One region of the Caballeronia sp. BCC1704 genome, then DNA from elsewhere that is predicted to be linked to it. Evidence: riboswitches for the same ligand, from Rfam matches in the RefSeq annotation. Region 1 holds a riboswitch; the other holds the start of a gene.

Region 1 (7,776 bases):
TGCTTCGCGGCGAAGTCGCGCACGTCCTGCGTGATCTTCATCGAGCAGAAGTGCGGGCCGCACATCGAGCAGAAGTGCGCGACCTTCGCGGAGTCCTTCGGCAGCGTTTCGTCGTGGAATTCGCGCGCCTTGTCCGGGTCGAGGCCGAGGTTGAACTGATCTTCCCAGCGGAATTCGAAGCGCGCCTTCGAGAGCGCGTTGTCCCGCACCTGCGCGCCGGGATGGCCCTTCGCCAGATCCGCCGCGTGCGCCGCGAGCTTGTACGTGATGATGCCTTCCTTCACGTCGTCCTTGTTCGGCAAGCCGAGGTGCTCCTTCGGCGTGACGTAGCAGAGCATCGCGGTGCCGAACCAGCCGATCATCGCGGCGCCGATGCCCGAGGTGATGTGGTCGTAGCCCGGCGCGATGTCGGTGGTGAGCGGCCCGAGCGTGTAGAAGGGCGCCTCGTCGCACCATTGCAGCTGCAGGTCCATGTTCTCCTTGATGAGCTGCATCGGCACGTGGCCCGGACCTTCGATCATCACCTGCACGTCGTGCTTCCACGCGATTTGCGTGAGTTCGCCGAGCGTCTTCAGCTCGCCCAACTGCGCTTCGTCGTTCGCGTCGTAGATGGAGCCGGGGCGCAGGCCGTCGCCGAGCGAGAACGAGACATCGTATTGCTTCATGATTTCGCAGATGTCTTCGAAGTGCTCGTAGATGAAGCTCTCCTTGTGATGCGCGAGGCACCACTTCGCCATGATCGAGCCGCCGCGCGACACGATGCCCGTCATGCGATTCGCCGTCAGCGGCACGTATTGCAGCCGCACGCCCGCGTGGATCGTGAAGTAATCGACGCCTTGCTCGGCTTGCTCGATGAGCGTGTCGCGGAAAATTTCCCACGTCAGGTCTTCGGCCTTGCCGTTGACCTTTTCGAGCGCCTGATAGATGGGCACCGTGCCGATCGGCACCGGCGAATTGCGGATGATCCACTCGCGCGTCTCGTGAATGTGCTTGCCGGTGGACAGGTCCATCACCGTGTCGCCGCCCCAGCGGATCGCCCACGTCATCTTGTCGACTTCCTCGCCGATGGACGACGTGACCGCCGAATTGCCGATGTTCGCGTTGATCTTCACGAGGAAGTTGCGGCCGATGATCATCGGCTCGCTTTCCGGGTGATTGATGTTCGCGGGAATGATCGCGCGGCCGCGCGCCACTTCTTCGCGCACGAACTCAGGCGTGATTTCCTTGAGCGCGTCCTTGCCGAACGCCGCCGCGCCGAACGCCTGTCCGGGATGCTGGCGGCCCATCATCTGCGCGAGCTTTTCGCCGTTCGGGCCGCTCTTGCGCAGGCTTTCGAGATACTCGGCGCGACGCTGGTTTTCGCGGATGGCGATGTATTCCATCTCCGGCGTGACGATGCCCGCGCGCGCGTAGTGCATCTGCGTGACGTTCTTGCCGGCGATGGCGCGGCGCGGCTTGCGATGCAGGCCGGGAAAGCGCAGTTCGGCCGTTTTCGGATCGGCGGCGCGCTCGCGGCCGAATTCGCTCGACAGGCCCGCCAGTTCTTCCGTGTCGCCGCGCTTCTCGATCCAGCCGGCGCGCAGCGCGGGCAATCCCGAGCGAATGTCGATTTTCGCGTCCGGATCGGTGTACGGGCCGGACGTGTCGTACACGTACACCGGCGGATTCTTCTCGCCGCCGAAGCCGTCCGGCGTGTCCGACTGCGTGATCTCGCGCATCGGCACGCGAATGTCGGGCGTCGAGCCGGTCACGTAGACCTTGCGCGAATTCGGCAGCGGGGCGATGGCGGCGGCGTCGACGACGGCGTTTTCCGACAGAAACTTGGGATTGGCATTCATGTGCTGTCTCTCCTGTGGGACGTGTTGACATGCGAGCGTTGCCGCGCTCGGCTGACTCAGGAGCTAAACAGGGAGGAACGAGACGGAAAGGTACGGGTTCGGAAGAAGTAGTCTGATGCGGCGCGACTGTCGAAACCCGAACGCTTCCCTGCGCTGGCATTATCCAGATCAGGTTCAAAGGGTATTTCTCACCCGCGCCGCGCGAGGCGACTGCGCTCGATGAAACCGGCCGCAATCGCGATGCGCAACGCAGGACCCCCGCGTTAGCAGCCGCCACCATACACCGCAGCGTGGCGTGTTGGCAACCATCCGAAAATTCGTCCGGCGATTCGTCGATCGCGCGGGGCGCTTACTGCATAATGTCGCTCGCCCCGGCCTGCGTGTTTTCCCTGACCGCCCGGCAGCCGCAATCGACGCCCCGCGTCTTGTGCTGTTTCTCCTCTGCGTCCGCGTTCGCATTCCAACTGTTTCGCCATGTCGTCCTGTCTCGTTTGTCGCGCCGGAGCTTTCGCCCGTTCAATTGCCGTCTGTCGGATCGAAGACACGGCTCGGTCTTGCACGCTGGCCGGATAACGCATGTCCAAGCCGCCGCGCCTGCCGTTTTCGTTGCCCGATTGTTTTCCGTTTCGCGCGCCGCGTTCGCACAAGGGACAAGTCGCGCTCGCGCTGGCCGTCGTCTATCTCGTGTGGGGATCGACATATCTCGCCGTGCATCTGTCGCTCGCGTCGTTTCCGCCGCTTTTGCTTTCCGGCTTGCGCAATCTGTTCGCGGGCATCGGGCTCTTCGTGTTCGCGGCGCGCCGCAAGCCGGTCTGGCCGACGTTGGCCGAAGCGCGTAATGCCGCGCTCGTCGGCACGCTGCTCGTCGGCTTGTCCAGCGGGATGCTCGCCTACGGCATGCGGACCGTCGAGACCGGGACGGCCGCCGTGATGGTCGCCACCGTGCCGCTTTTCGCGACGATCATCGCCGCGCTCACGGGCCGGCGCATCGCGAAGGGCGAGTGGGTGGCGGTCGGGCTCGGGCTCGTCGGCATCGTGTTGCTGAACCACGGCGATTCGTCCTCCGGCTCGACCGCGGGCAGCATCGCGATTCTCTGCGGCGCGATCTTCTGGGCGGGCGGGGCGCACCTCGCGAGCCGCGTCAAGCTGCCGTCGGACCTCTTCATGTCGACGGCGCTGCAGATCGGCCTCGGCGGTTCAATCTCGACGACGGTCGCGTTGCTCTCGGGCGAGCGGCTCTCGGGCATCGGCTTCGTGCCGGGGCTGTCGTTTCTGTATCTGATGCTCGTCGGGACGATGGCCGCGTATGTCGCCTACGGCTTTTTGATCCGGCATACGAGCCCGATCATCGCGAGCAGCTGCATGTACGTGAACCCGGTGGTCGCGGTGTTGCTCGGCGCGCTGTTGCTCGGCGAGGCGATCACGCGCTGGACCGTCATTGCGACGGTCGTCATTCTGCTGAGCGTCGGGCTTTCTTTCTGGTTCGATTATCGACGGCGCGGGTTGGTGTGAGTGCCTTTCGTTCGCTTCGCTTGTAAGAAACACGCCCGCGCAGCGCTCGAAGCCGCGCACACGCCGCTGCGCTCTCGCGCCCCGAACGAATCCTCTAACGAATGCCGCAGCCTTGCGCAATAAGGCTTGCAGGCGGAGTCGCGCCGCTCGCGCACCGCAAAAGGGCACGGGTGTTGCTCTTTATGCGCCACCCGCGAGGCGCGTCATTCCGATGAAACCAAGACGCGTTCTTTGCGGCGAGGACGCGGCGTTGCGGGCCATCCGCCCGCCGTCCGCAGCCTTCACGACACCATCAACGATCACAAAAAGGAAGGTGGCACATGAAGCTCATCCGCACCGTCACGGCGCTCGCTGCCGTCGCTTCGCTCCTGTCCGCATGCGGCGGAAGTTCGGACGACGTCGGCAAGGAACTCGGCCTCACGCAAGCGCAGGTTCATTTCGTCCACGCGATTCCGAGCGGCCCGAACGTCGATTTCTACGATAACGGCAAGGTGCTGCAACCGAACATCGGCTACAAGGCGGTGACCAACTTCGCGAACATCGGCACGGGCCAGCACAACTTCGGCTACGCGGCCGTGAACACGACGACCCAGCTCGCGTCCAATTCGAGCATCAGCAACGCGGCGAAAGGCCACGAATACACGGTCATCGCGCTGCCGGACGCGGGCTTCCTGCCGTCGATCGCCGTGATCGACGATCCGTTCGACAAAGGTCTCCTGTCGACGAGCGCGCGCGTGCGCGGCTTCAACGCATCGGCGAACGCGCAGAATCTCGATCTGTATCTGGTCGCGCCGGGGACGAACATCGCGACGGTCAACGCGACGATGCCGAGCATCGCCTTCAAGAGCGCGGTTCCGGCGAGCACGCAGGACTCGATCTATGTTTCGGGCGGCACGTATCAGTTGATCGCGACGCTGCCGGGTTCGAAGACGCCGGTGTACAAGTCGGCTTCGTTCAATCTCGGCAATAACGCGGACTGGCTCGTGACGACGCTGCCTTCGGGCAACGCGCTGTCGCAGGTCGTGCCGTACAAGATTCGGGTGCTGGTGGCGCAGGGCGGCAACACCCAGACGCCGGCGCTGGAGTTGCCGGATACGCAGTAAGCGCTTGCGCGTCAGGCCGTCACGAAAACCCGCCCGAGCGGTCTCGGGCGGGTTTTTTAACGCACAAAAAAAATCTCGCCGCGCAAGGCGGCGAGATGACAGGAACTACGCTACGTTGATAGAGCGCCTCAGCTTATTTATGTTCTTCCGCCGAGTTCGAAATAGCCTGGCCGCCCTTCGAAATGTCCTGACCTGCGCCCGAGATGGTATTGCAGCCTGCCAGCGCAGCGGTGCCCGCGATCAGCAGCAAAGCGATGATTCGAGTCATGTTCAATCCCCTTGAAGTAAATGTCTGGATTGGCCGCTGCTTATCGATGGGCCTCACCGGTGTGAATAATCTTAAAAAAGCGCCGGAGCGCGCGCTGTAAGCACACATGTGTTTTTCGTGTCGGCGGATTCCGTATTTCGCGTCGGCATCGTCCTACGCGGCGGCGCGTGCCGGCGGGCCGTCATCCACGTCCGCATCCGCATGCACGCGGTCGCGCGGCATCGACACCCGAATGCTGGTTCCATGCGGCGTCGCGCGCTCTATCTCGAAGCGCCCGCCGCGCGCCGACACGCGCTGCCGCATGCCGACCAGTCCGTGCGTCTGCGTGCGCTTCAAATCCTGCGGCCGGATGCCGATGCCGTCATCGTCGATCGAAAGCGCGACGTTCGCCGGGTCGAGCGTGAGCGCAATGCGAATGCGGCTCGCATGCGCGTACTTCGCGGCGTTTGTCAGCGTTTCCTGCGCCACGCGAAAGAGCGCGATTTCGATGGCTTCGCCGAGCTTCACTTCGTCGTCCGGCAGATCGGCTTCGACCGTCCAGCCGTTGCGCTGCGCGGCTTCGTCCACGAGCGAACGCAGCGCCGTGACGAGACCGAAGTTGGCGAGCACCGTCGGTCGCATGTCCTCGATAATCCGCCGCTTGAGCGCGATGCCCTGATCCAGATTGCCGATGGCGCGCGACAGTTTCTCGGCCATTGCCGGCTCCGATTCGCGCAGCTTGCCGCGCACCCACGCGACATCCATCTTGCTCGCGGTCAGGATCGAGCCGAGTTCGTCGTGCAGTTCGCGGGCGAGTTGCGTCTTTTCATCCTCGCTGACCGATTGCAAATGCCACGCGAGCGCTTCCAGTTGCCGCGTGCGTTCGAAGACGAGCCGATCCAGTTCCTCCTGCTGCGTGATGAGTTCGCGCTGAACGCGATCTTGCTTATCGAGCTGGATGCCGAGATTGCGGAACAGCAGCAGAAACAACACGATGTTCAGCGCGCAGAGCGCGGCCACGCACAGCGTCGAAATGCGCTGATCGGCGCGGCTCGCGTCGAGCGCGTGTTGCGCGCGCTGCTCTTCGTTCAGGCGCAAGAGCGAGAGCGCGGCGTCGAGCGTCATGTCCTTGTCGGCCGATGCATCCGAAGGCGCGGCCGATGGCGCCGCGCTGCGCTCGATGGCGTCGTTGGCCGCCGCGCGAATCTGCGCGAAGCTCGCGAGCGCGGTGTCGTCGCCGATGCGGCGATAGTAGGCATCGAGCGTGGCGAGCGCGCGGCGCACGTGCGCGGCGGTCGCTTCGAACTGGTTCTTGTAGGCGGCGTCCGGTTTCAGCGCGATCGCTTGTCCCTGCGCGGACAGCGTCGCGATGTCCGCCGCGAGCGCCGAAAGCTGCGCGGTCGCGCTCTTGGCGTCGAGCGCGGTTTCGTATTCGGCGGCAATGCGCATGCGGCCCGACTCCAGAATCACGAGCCCGCCGACGGTAATCACGATCGCCACCGTCATCGCGACGGCCCAGCTATACCGATGCATCCATTCATTGATGCGCGCGAAGCCGGCGCGCGTGCCCCGGCTCGCCGTCGGTGCGGACGAGTCGTCCTGCGCGATGCCGGCAAGCGCGGCGTGAGGAAGGTGGCTCATGGCGTGGTTCTCGATGCGGCGACGAGGCAGATGGCGCGCTTCGCGCAGCCGATTTGAAAGCAAATGTCGGTGGATTCTCACAGCAAAAAAGGAGCCAGCCCGAATGCGCGCGGCAGAACGCGCGGCTAGCATGAGTGCGTCAACCATTCCTACGGGGAGCGATCATGCTGAGATGGGCTCTGTTTTTCGCGATCGTCGCTGTGATCGCCGGCTTGCTGGGCTTCACGGGCATTGCCGCGGGCGCCGCGACCATTGCCAAGTTCCTGTTCGTGCTGTTCCTGATTCTTTGCGTCGTGTTTCTGGTGCTGGGGTTCGTCATCACCAAGAAAGCGGTCGATTAGCGGCGTTGCTCGTGTAAGCGCTGCCATGCCGGGGTGGCGGTTCGCGCCATGCCCGGCCGACCTTGAACGACCTTAGAACAATCACGAGGAGGGTCCCATGCTTCACTACGCAGCCGTTTTCTTCGTCATCGCGATCATCGCGGCGGTGTTCGGCTTCACGGGCATCGCGGCCGGCGCCGCTGAAATTGCGAAGATCCTGTTTTATATTTTCCTCGTCGTGTTCGTCGTGACGCTGCTGCTCGGTGTCTTCAGGACGTGACGTTGCCGAATCGTCGTGCCCGCGCCCGCTCATCGGACGATAGAGCGGAGCGGGCACGCGCCATGCATCGCGGACGATGATCGAATAGCGGAACGCTATGAAGCACGGCGATTCGCTCGACGCATCCGTCCATCCCCCAATTCACAGGAGCAAACACATGTCCGATTCATCTGCTGTATCGACCGCGCCGGGCCAGTCCAAGGACGCTTTCGTCCTCGATGTGGAAAAAATCCGGAACGACGCGCGGCAGCACATGGACGAAGGCCCGGTCACGTCGACCTATGCCGCCGACCGCGAAACCGTGCTGAAGCTGCTCAACGACGCGCTCGCCACCGAGTGGGTCTGCACGCTGCGCTACAAGCGCCACTACTTCATGGCGAAGGGCATTCACTCGGAAGCCGTTGCGAAGGAATTCGCCGAGCACGCGACCGAGGAGCAGGAACACGCCGACATGCTCGCGGAGCGCATCGTGCAGCTGGGCGGCTCGCCGGACTTCGCGCCGGACAGCCTCAAGTCGCGTTCGCATTCGGAATACAAGGAAGGCGCCGATCTCATCGACATGATTCGCGAGAACCTGATCGCCGAGCGCATCGCGATCGACACGTACCGCGAGATCATTCGCTATCTCGGCGACAAGGATGTCACCACGCGCCGCATCTTCGAGGAGATTCTCGCCGTCGAGGAAGAGCACGCGGACGACATGGCCGACCTGCTGGAAGGCCGCAACGGGTAAGCGTCGTAAGCCTTGGGCGCGGTGCGTGCTGCGCCGCGCATGGCTTTCACGCCTGCCTCGGTAGAATCACCGTTCTTTCATCACAGCAGCGCGGACGGCGTG
Region 2 (7,776 bases), on a different contig from region 1:
AGTCATGAAACATCGCGACCGACTCCCGATGCGCGACGCTTAAGATCGCCGCTTTCGGCAGCCGCTCGACCAGCGTGTTGTAGATGTGCAGCTCGTTTTCGGCATCGAGCGCGCTCGTCGCTTCGTCGAGGAACACGAAGTCCGGCTTGTGCAGCAGCACGCGCGCCGCAGCCAGCCGCTGCTGCTCGCCCGGCGACAAGCTGCGCGCCCAGTGCGCGCTTTCGTCGAGCCGGTCCGCGTACGCTTCGAGATTGCAGGAGCGCAAGGCTTCGCGCAGTGCGTCGTCGCCGAACGTCTCGCCCGGCGACGGATACGACAGCGCCGCGCGCAACGTCCCGATCGGCAGATAACTCTGCTGCGGCACGAACATGAGCTTCGCATCGACGGGCGCGTCGATGGTGCCGTCGCCGAACGGCCACAGGCCCGCGAGCGCGCGCATCAACGTGCTCTTGCCAGAACCCGACGGCCCGACGACGAGCCAGCGCGACCCCGGCTCAACGGAGACATCCGCCACGCGCGAAAGCGGCGTGCCATTCGGAAGCGCGAGCATGAGACCGTTGGTCGTCAGCGACGGCGTGCTCGTGTAATGCAAATTGATGCCGCCGCGCTCCGTCGCAGGCGACGTTTCCTCGCGAATATGCGTCGAGCGCATCACGCGCTTGAATTCGCGCAGACGGTTGACGGTGGCGCGCCATTCGACCAGCGTCGAATAACTGTTGATGAACCACGAGAACGAATCGCTGACCGTGCCGAACGCCGATGAAATCTGCATCAGCACGCCGAACGAAAACGCGCCCGCGAAGTAGCGGGGCGCGGCGACCATGATCGGAAAGATGATCGCGATTTGCCCGTAGAAGGACAGCACGAAGGTCATGCGCTTCGTGTACTTCATGATGAGCCACCAGTTGTCGCGAATGCGCTGGAAGATGCTCTTCGCGTTGGCGGTTTCGGTGGCGATGCCGTCGTAGAACGCAATCTGCTCGGCGTTTTCGCGCACGCGAATCAGGCCGAAGCGAAAGTCCGCCTCGACTTTCTGCTGCTGATAGTTGATCGACACGAGCGGATGCCCGACCTTCTGGATGATGAGCGAGCCGAGAATCGCGTAGAGCGCGGCGGCCCACACCATGTAGCCCGGAACGACGAGCGGCTTGCCGAAGAGCGTGAGCGTCAGAGCGCCCGCGAGCGTCCACAAAATGGTGATGAAGGTGACGAGCGTGACGAGCGTCGACAGCAGGTCGAGCGACAGCGTAAGCGTGGTGGTCGCGAAGGATTGCAGGTCGTCGCTGATACGCTGGTCGGGGTTGTCGGCGAGGCGGTCGCGCTCGATGCGGTAGAACGCCTTGTCGCCGAACCATTGTTCGAGATACCGGTTCGTGAGCCATTGCCGCCAGCGGAACGCGAGCATCTGCCGGAGATAGCGCCCGTAGACCGCAAGCAGAATGTACGCGAACGCGAGCCCCGTGAAGATCAGCAGCAAATGCGGAAAGTCGCGCACGTTCTTGTTTTGGAGCGCGTTATAAAAGTCTGCGTTCCAGCTGTTGAGCCGCACGTTGATCCAGACGACCGTCATATTGATCGCGATGATCGCGACCAGAAGCCCCCACGCGATGCCGCGCTCTTCCGAGACCCAGTAAGGTTTGATGAGGCTCCACGCCGATACGTCATCCGCCTTCTGCTGCGTGCTTTCGAGATTCGTGTTGACCATGACCTTGTGTTCGGGTGCGCCGGATCGCCGGCGGGTTGAGACGTGTCGCTTGCCGTGCGGCGCGCGGCATCGACGTGCGCGCAGCCAGTCCCGGGTTCGCAGATTGTTGTGATGCTGCCTTAACTGTCGCTTAAACCGGCCCGTTCGTCCGACGAACGGTGTTCGGGGCATTGTGCCAGAGTGCCGCCGCCCGCGACCGGAGCGGTACGACGCGGCACAATGGAAGCGTATGGCCGCAGCGGACAATCCCGGTTTGCAGCGGCTTTGCCTTTTATGCTCTAATGATCTGCGACGAAACAGGGGTGCTTCGCGCGCAATGTCACTGGAAACGGTGGCCGGCGCGGCGAGGCTGAGAGAGACCCTTTGCACCCGATCCGGGTAATACCGGCGAGGGAAGTTTCCGGAGAACGCGCGTTCGCCGCGCCATTCCTCCAGTCTCTTCCAGTCTTCCTTTTCCGCCCGGTGCGTCTGACGGCCGCCGTGCAGGTCTCTCCTCCGCTGATTCGTCACGTTAGTCAATCGGTATGCCGCTTCCTGCGGCGACGCTCGCTTTTGTCGAGCCGACGCACGGGACCGGATGAGGAGACATCGGATTGTGAACAGCTTGGAACAGGGCGACGCGCGCCGGCCGGATTTCGCGGTGATCGGCGGCGGGCTCGTCGGGCGGCTCGTCGCGTGGCAGCTCGCGGGTGAAGGGCACGGCGTCGCGCTCTACGAGCGTGGTGACGAAGCCGGGTCGCAGTCGGCCGCGTGGGTCGCCGCGGCCATGCTCGCGCCGCTTGCGGAAGCAACGAGCGCGGAGCCGCTCGTCGTCGAGCTCGGCGCGGCGTCGCTCGCGCGCTGGCCGGATGTGCTCGCGGCATTGCCTGAGCCGGTCTACTTTCAGCGCAACGGGACGCTCGTCGTGTGGCACGGCGCGGATCGCGCGGAAGCGCCGCTTTTCGAGCGCCGGCTGCGCGCGAACGCTCCGGCCGCGCTACTCGACGGCGGTTTCGTCAAGCTCGCGGGCGCGCAGGTCGCCGAGGCGGAACCGGCGCTCGGGACGCGCTTCGCGCAGGGCTGGCTGCTGCCGCACGAAGGCCAGCTCGACAACCGGCAGGCGCTGAAAGCGCTCGCGGCGGGGCTGGCGGCGCGCGGCGTGCGCACGCACTGGAACACGCCGGTCGATGCCATGCCTGATGCGCGCTGGATCATCGATTGCCGCGGTCTCGGCGCAAAGCCTGCGTGGCCCGCGCTGCGCGGCATTCGCGGAGAAGTGGCGCGCGTGCATGCGCCGGGCATCGGGCTCACGCGGCCGGTGCGCTTGCTGCATCCGCGCTATCCGCTTTACATCGCGCCCAAGCAGAACGACGTCTACGTGATCGGCGCGACGGAAGTCGAGGGCGAGGACATGTCGCCCGTCAGCGTGCGCTCGGCGCTCGAATTGCTGAGCGCGGCGTTCGCCGTGCATCCGGGATTCGGCGAAGCGCGCATTCTCGAACTCAATTCGCAATGCCGGCCGACGCTGCCGGATCATCGTCCGGCCATTGTCTGGGACGGCGCGCAGACGCTGCGCGTAAACGGGCTGTATCGGCACGGCTTCATGATCGCGCCGGAAGTGGCCGATGCCGCCTGCGCGCTCGCCGATGCGCTCATCGGAGGAACGGTGCGCGACGCCGCTTCGTTCGCGCAGTTCCGCGGCGCTGCCAGATGGCGCGAGCTGCTGCACGGCGCATTTGCGGCCGTAGCCGCGTGACACGATTCAGAGACAGGACCATGAACATCCACATCAATCAGCGCGAGTTCACGTTGCCCGATGCCGCGACCGTCACTGACGCGCTCGCCGCGTTCGGCGCGAAGCCGCCGTTCGCGGTCGCGCTCAACGGCCAGTTCGTCGCGCGCGGCGAGCATGGCACGAAGACGCTCGCGCCGGGCGACAAGCTCGACGTCGTTTCGCCCGTCGCGGGCGGCTGAACACACGAAGGATTTCATCATGACCACACAGACCGCCGACGTGCTCACGCTTTACGGCGAGGCGTTTCCGAGCCGCGTGCTGCTCGGCACGTCGCGCTATCCGTCGCTGCAATCGCTATCCGATTCCATCGATGCCGCGCGTCCCGGCATGGTGACGGTCGCGCTGCGCCGTCAGTCCGAGACGGGCGAAGCCGGCTTCTTCGACGTGCTCAAGCGGCACGGCGTCGCGCTGTTGCCGAACACGGCGGGCTGCCAGAGCGTCGACGAAGTGCTGACGACCGCCTACATGGCGCGGGAAGTGTTCGACACGCCGTGGATCAAGCTCGAACTGATCGGCGACGACTACACGCTCCAGCCCGACCCGATCGGCCTGGTCGAAGCGGCGGCGAAGCTCGTGCGCGACGGCTTCAAGGTGCTGCCGTACTGCACGGAAGATCTCGTGATCGGCCGGCGCCTGCTCGATGCCGGCTGCGAAGCGCTGATGCCGTGGGGCGCGCCCATCGGCACGGGCAAGGGCGTCACCAATCCCTACGGGCTGCGCACGCTGCGCGAGCGGCTGCCGGACGTGCCGCTGATCGTCGACGCGGGTCTCGGCGTGCCGTCGCACGCGTGTCAGGTGATGGAGTGGGGCTTCGACGGCGTGCTGCTCAACACGGCGGTTTCGCAGGCCACGTTTCCGCCGCAGATGGCGCGTGCGTTCGCGCTGGGCGTCGAAGCGGGCCGCAGCGCGTTTCTCGCCGGTCCGATGGCCGAGCGCGACAGCGCGCAGGCGAGCACGCCGGTCGTCGGCATGCCGTTCTGGCATCAGGACGGAGGTGCGGCATGAGCCTGCTCCGTCGCGAAGTGTTCTGGCCGCCGGCGGACGAACTCGTGGAAGTCGCGGAGCGCATCCGCGCGCGGCTCGGCGACTGGCCCGCCGCGTCGACGCGCTGGCGCATCTGCCTGACCGCGCCCGAATCGGCCGGCGCGCAGGACGTGATCGTGCTCACGGAACCGCGTGAATCCGATCCCGGCGCGCTTGCCGGCGACGCCGCCGTGCTCGAAGCGCACGGCTCGCGCGTGACGCTGACGCGCAAGGGCGCGCGTTTCGTGCTCGACGGCGAGCGGTCCGACGACTGGCTCGCCGCGCTCGCCGCGTTTCTCGACTGCAACTTCGAGCCGCACGATGCGCTTGTTCTGGCGCTGGCCTGGCGCACCGGCGACGAGTCGAAAGACGACGCCTGGCCTGTGGATTTCACGACGTTCCCGCGCGTCGGCGACTTGCCGCCCGCGCCGGAGCCTGCATTCCCCGCGTGCCCCGACGCGCTCGGCTTGTATCCCGTTCTGCCGAGCGCCGAATGGGTCGAGCGCGTGCTCGATCTGGGTGTCGCCACGGCGCAACTGCGCCGCAAAAGCGCGGACGCCGACGATCTTCGACGCGAGATCGAGCGGTCCGTGGCGGCGGGGCGTCGTCATCAGACGCGGCTCTTCATCAACGATCACTGGCGCGAGGCGATAACGGCGGGCGCTTACGGCGTGCATCTCGGCCAAGAAGACGTCGAGACCGCCGATCTGAGCGCGATTGCGCGCGCCGGCCTGCGCCTCGGCCTCTCGACGCACGGCTACTACGAGATGCTGCGCGCGCTCCATTTCCGGCCGAGCTATCTCGCGCTCGGCGCCGTCTTCCCGACGACGACCAAGGTCATGCCGACCAAGCCGCAAGGTCTCGCACGCTTGCGCCGCTATGTGCAGTTGTTAAGCGGCCGGGTGCCGCTCGTCGCGATCGGCGGAATCGACGGCAAAGTGATCGGCGACGTGCTCGCGACGGGCGTCGGCAGCGCGGCGGTCGTGCGCGCGGTGACCGAAGCGCCGGATACTGCTCAGGCGGTCACATCGCTGCAACAAAACTTTGCAGGTCAATGCTGACAGTTCCGAAAAAATTAGGCACCGCGCACTAGGCAAAGCACCGATTGCACGCAGGCCCTATAATGCGGCGTTTTGCGTCAACGGAATTTCTTACCCAGTGCCAGCCTCTTCTGAGACTCTGCTCGAGCTACGCGACGTCGACTTCGGTTACGGCGACCGGCTTGTCCTGTCGAACCTGAACATGCGCTTCACGCGCGGTCAGGTCGTCGCGGTCATGGGCGGCTCGGGCTGCGGCAAGACCACGACGCTTCGGCTGATCGGCGGTCTCGTCAAGGCGAGCCGCGGCCAGGTGCTGTACGGCGGGCAGGACGTCGGCTCGCAGACGCGCGACGGCCTCTACGCGCTGCGCCGGAAGATGGGCATGCTGTTTCAGTTCGGCGCGCTCTTCACGGATCAAACGGTCTTCGAGAACGTCGCGTTTCCGCTGCGCGAGCACACGGATCTGCCCGAGGCGCTGATTCGCGATCTTGTTCTGATGAAGCTCAACGCCGTCGGTCTGCGCGGCGCGCGCGATCTCGCGCCGTCGGAGATTTCGGGCGGCATGGCGCGTCGCGTGGCGCTGGCGCGCGCCATCGCGCTCGATCCCGAACTCATGATGTACGACGAGCCGTTCGCCGGCCTCGATCCCATTTCGCTTGGCATCACCGCGAAGCTCATTCGCACGCTGAACGACGCGCTCGGCGCCACGTCCATTCTCGTCTCGCACGACGTGCCGGAGTCGTTCGCCATCGCCGACTACGTGTACTTCGTGGCCAACGGCGGCATTCACGCGGAAGGCACGCCGGCGCAACTGCGCGCGTCGCAGGATCCAACCGTGCGCCAGTTCATCGACGGCACGCCCGACGGCCCCTTCAAGTTCCACTACGCGAGCCAGAACCTCGCGGCGGATTTCGGCATCGGAGGCAAGGCATGATCAGCGCACTCGGACGCTGGGTGCTCGACGGCTTCGGCACCGCTGGTTACGCGACGCGCATGCTCGCGCGTCTCGTGCTCGAATTCTTCCCGCTGCTGCGCCGCCCGCGGCTTGTCACGAAACAAATCCACTTCGTCGGCAATTATTCGCTCGTGATCATCGCGGTGTCGGGTCTCTTCGTCGGCTTCGTGCTCGGCTTGCAGGGCTACTACACGCTCAACCGCTACGGCTCGGAGCAGGCGCTCGGGCTGCTCGTCGCGCTGTCGCTCGTGCGCGAGCTCGGGCCCGTGGTCACGGCGCTACTCTTCGCCGGGCGCGCGGGCACGTCGCTGACGGCGGAAATCGGCCTCATGAAGGCGGGCGAGCAACTCACTGCAATGGAAATGATGGCCGTCGATCCCATCAAGGTGGTCGTCGCGCCGCGCATGTGGGCGGGCATCATTTCGATGCCGGTGCTCGCGGCCATCTTCAGCGCGGTCGGCGTGATCGGCGGCTATGTGGTCGGTGTGCTGCTGATCGGCGTGGATTCGGGCGCGTTCTGGTCGCAGATGCAGGGCGGCGTGGATGTCTGGCGCGATGTCGGCAACGGCGTCGTGAAAAGCGTCGTGTTCGGTTTCGCGGTGACGTTCATCGCGTTGTTCCAGGGCTACGAAGCCCGGCCGACGCCGGAAGGCGTGTCGCGCGCGACGACGAAAACGGTCGTTTACGCGTCGCTCGCCGTGCTCGGCCTCGACTTCCTGCTGACCGCGTTGATGTTCAGCTAATGGACCACTCGCGGACGCCCGCGAGGGCGTGGGCGTTGTGAAGGGTACAGACCGTCACGCGCATTCCGCGACAAGATTCTCTTTGGAAAGACGATGAAAAAGACTGCTCTCGACTTTTGGGTCGGCCTCTTCGTGGTGCTCGGTTTCGTGGCGCTGCTGTTTCTCGCGCTGAAGGCCGGCAACATGAGTTCCCTGTCGTTCCAGCAAACGTACGCCGTCCGGCTCAAGTTCGACAACATCGGCGGCCTGAAGCCGCGCGCGCCCGTGAAGAGCGCGGGCGTGACGGTCGGGCGCGTCGGCTCCATCGGCTTCGATCCGAACGCGTATCAGGCGGTCGTGACCATCGACATCGACAAGCAGTACCAGTTTCCGAAGGATTCGTCCGCGAAGATCCTGACCTCGGGTCTGCTCGGCGAGCAGTACATCGGCCTCGAGCCGGGCGGCGACGATCAGATGCTCAAGAACGGCGACACCATCACGATGACGCAATCGGCTGTCGTCCTCGAAAACCTGATCGGACAGTTCCTCTACAACAA

What was found. A riboswitch is a leader RNA that binds a small molecule or an ion and turns the genes downstream of it on or off. The one in region 1 is predicted to bind thiamine pyrophosphate.
Region 2: linked by a shared signal. The riboswitch ahead of HWX53_RS26730 (FAD-dependent oxidoreductase) and the one ahead of thiC (phosphomethylpyrimidine synthase ThiC) in region 1 are both predicted to bind thiamine pyrophosphate.

Annotation. Positions count from the first base shown of each region.
Region 1 covers NZ_CADFFT010000001.1:1,377,967-1,385,742, forward strand. Annotated here, with positions in the region: gene thiC (phosphomethylpyrimidine synthase ThiC) at 1-1,838, opposite strand, end outside; TPP riboswitch at 1,966-2,108, opposite strand; gene HWX53_RS06405 (EamA family transporter) at 2,415-3,350, shown strand; gene HWX53_RS06410 (DUF4397 domain-containing protein) at 3,671-4,453, shown strand; gene HWX53_RS06415 (entericidin A/B family lipoprotein) at 4,587-4,721, opposite strand; gene HWX53_RS06420 (sensor histidine kinase) at 4,875-6,341, opposite strand; gene HWX53_RS06425 (DUF1328 domain-containing protein) at 6,506-6,682, shown strand; gene HWX53_RS06430 (DUF1328 family protein) at 6,780-6,941, shown strand; gene HWX53_RS06435 (ferritin-like domain-containing protein) at 7,099-7,674, shown strand.
Region 2 covers NZ_CADFFT010000007.1:72,315-80,090, forward strand. Annotated here, with positions in the region: gene HWX53_RS26725 (ABC transporter ATP-binding protein/permease) at 1-1,705, opposite strand, end outside; TPP riboswitch at 1,994-2,118, shown strand; gene HWX53_RS26730 (FAD-dependent oxidoreductase) at 2,310-3,440, shown strand; gene thiS (sulfur carrier protein ThiS) at 3,461-3,658, shown strand; gene HWX53_RS26740 (thiazole synthase) at 3,678-4,484, shown strand; gene thiE (thiamine phosphate synthase) at 4,481-5,563, shown strand; gene HWX53_RS26750 (ABC transporter ATP-binding protein) at 5,661-6,476, shown strand; gene mlaE (lipid asymmetry maintenance ABC transporter permease subunit MlaE) at 6,473-7,240, shown strand; gene mlaD (outer membrane lipid asymmetry maintenance protein MlaD) at 7,334-7,776, shown strand, end outside.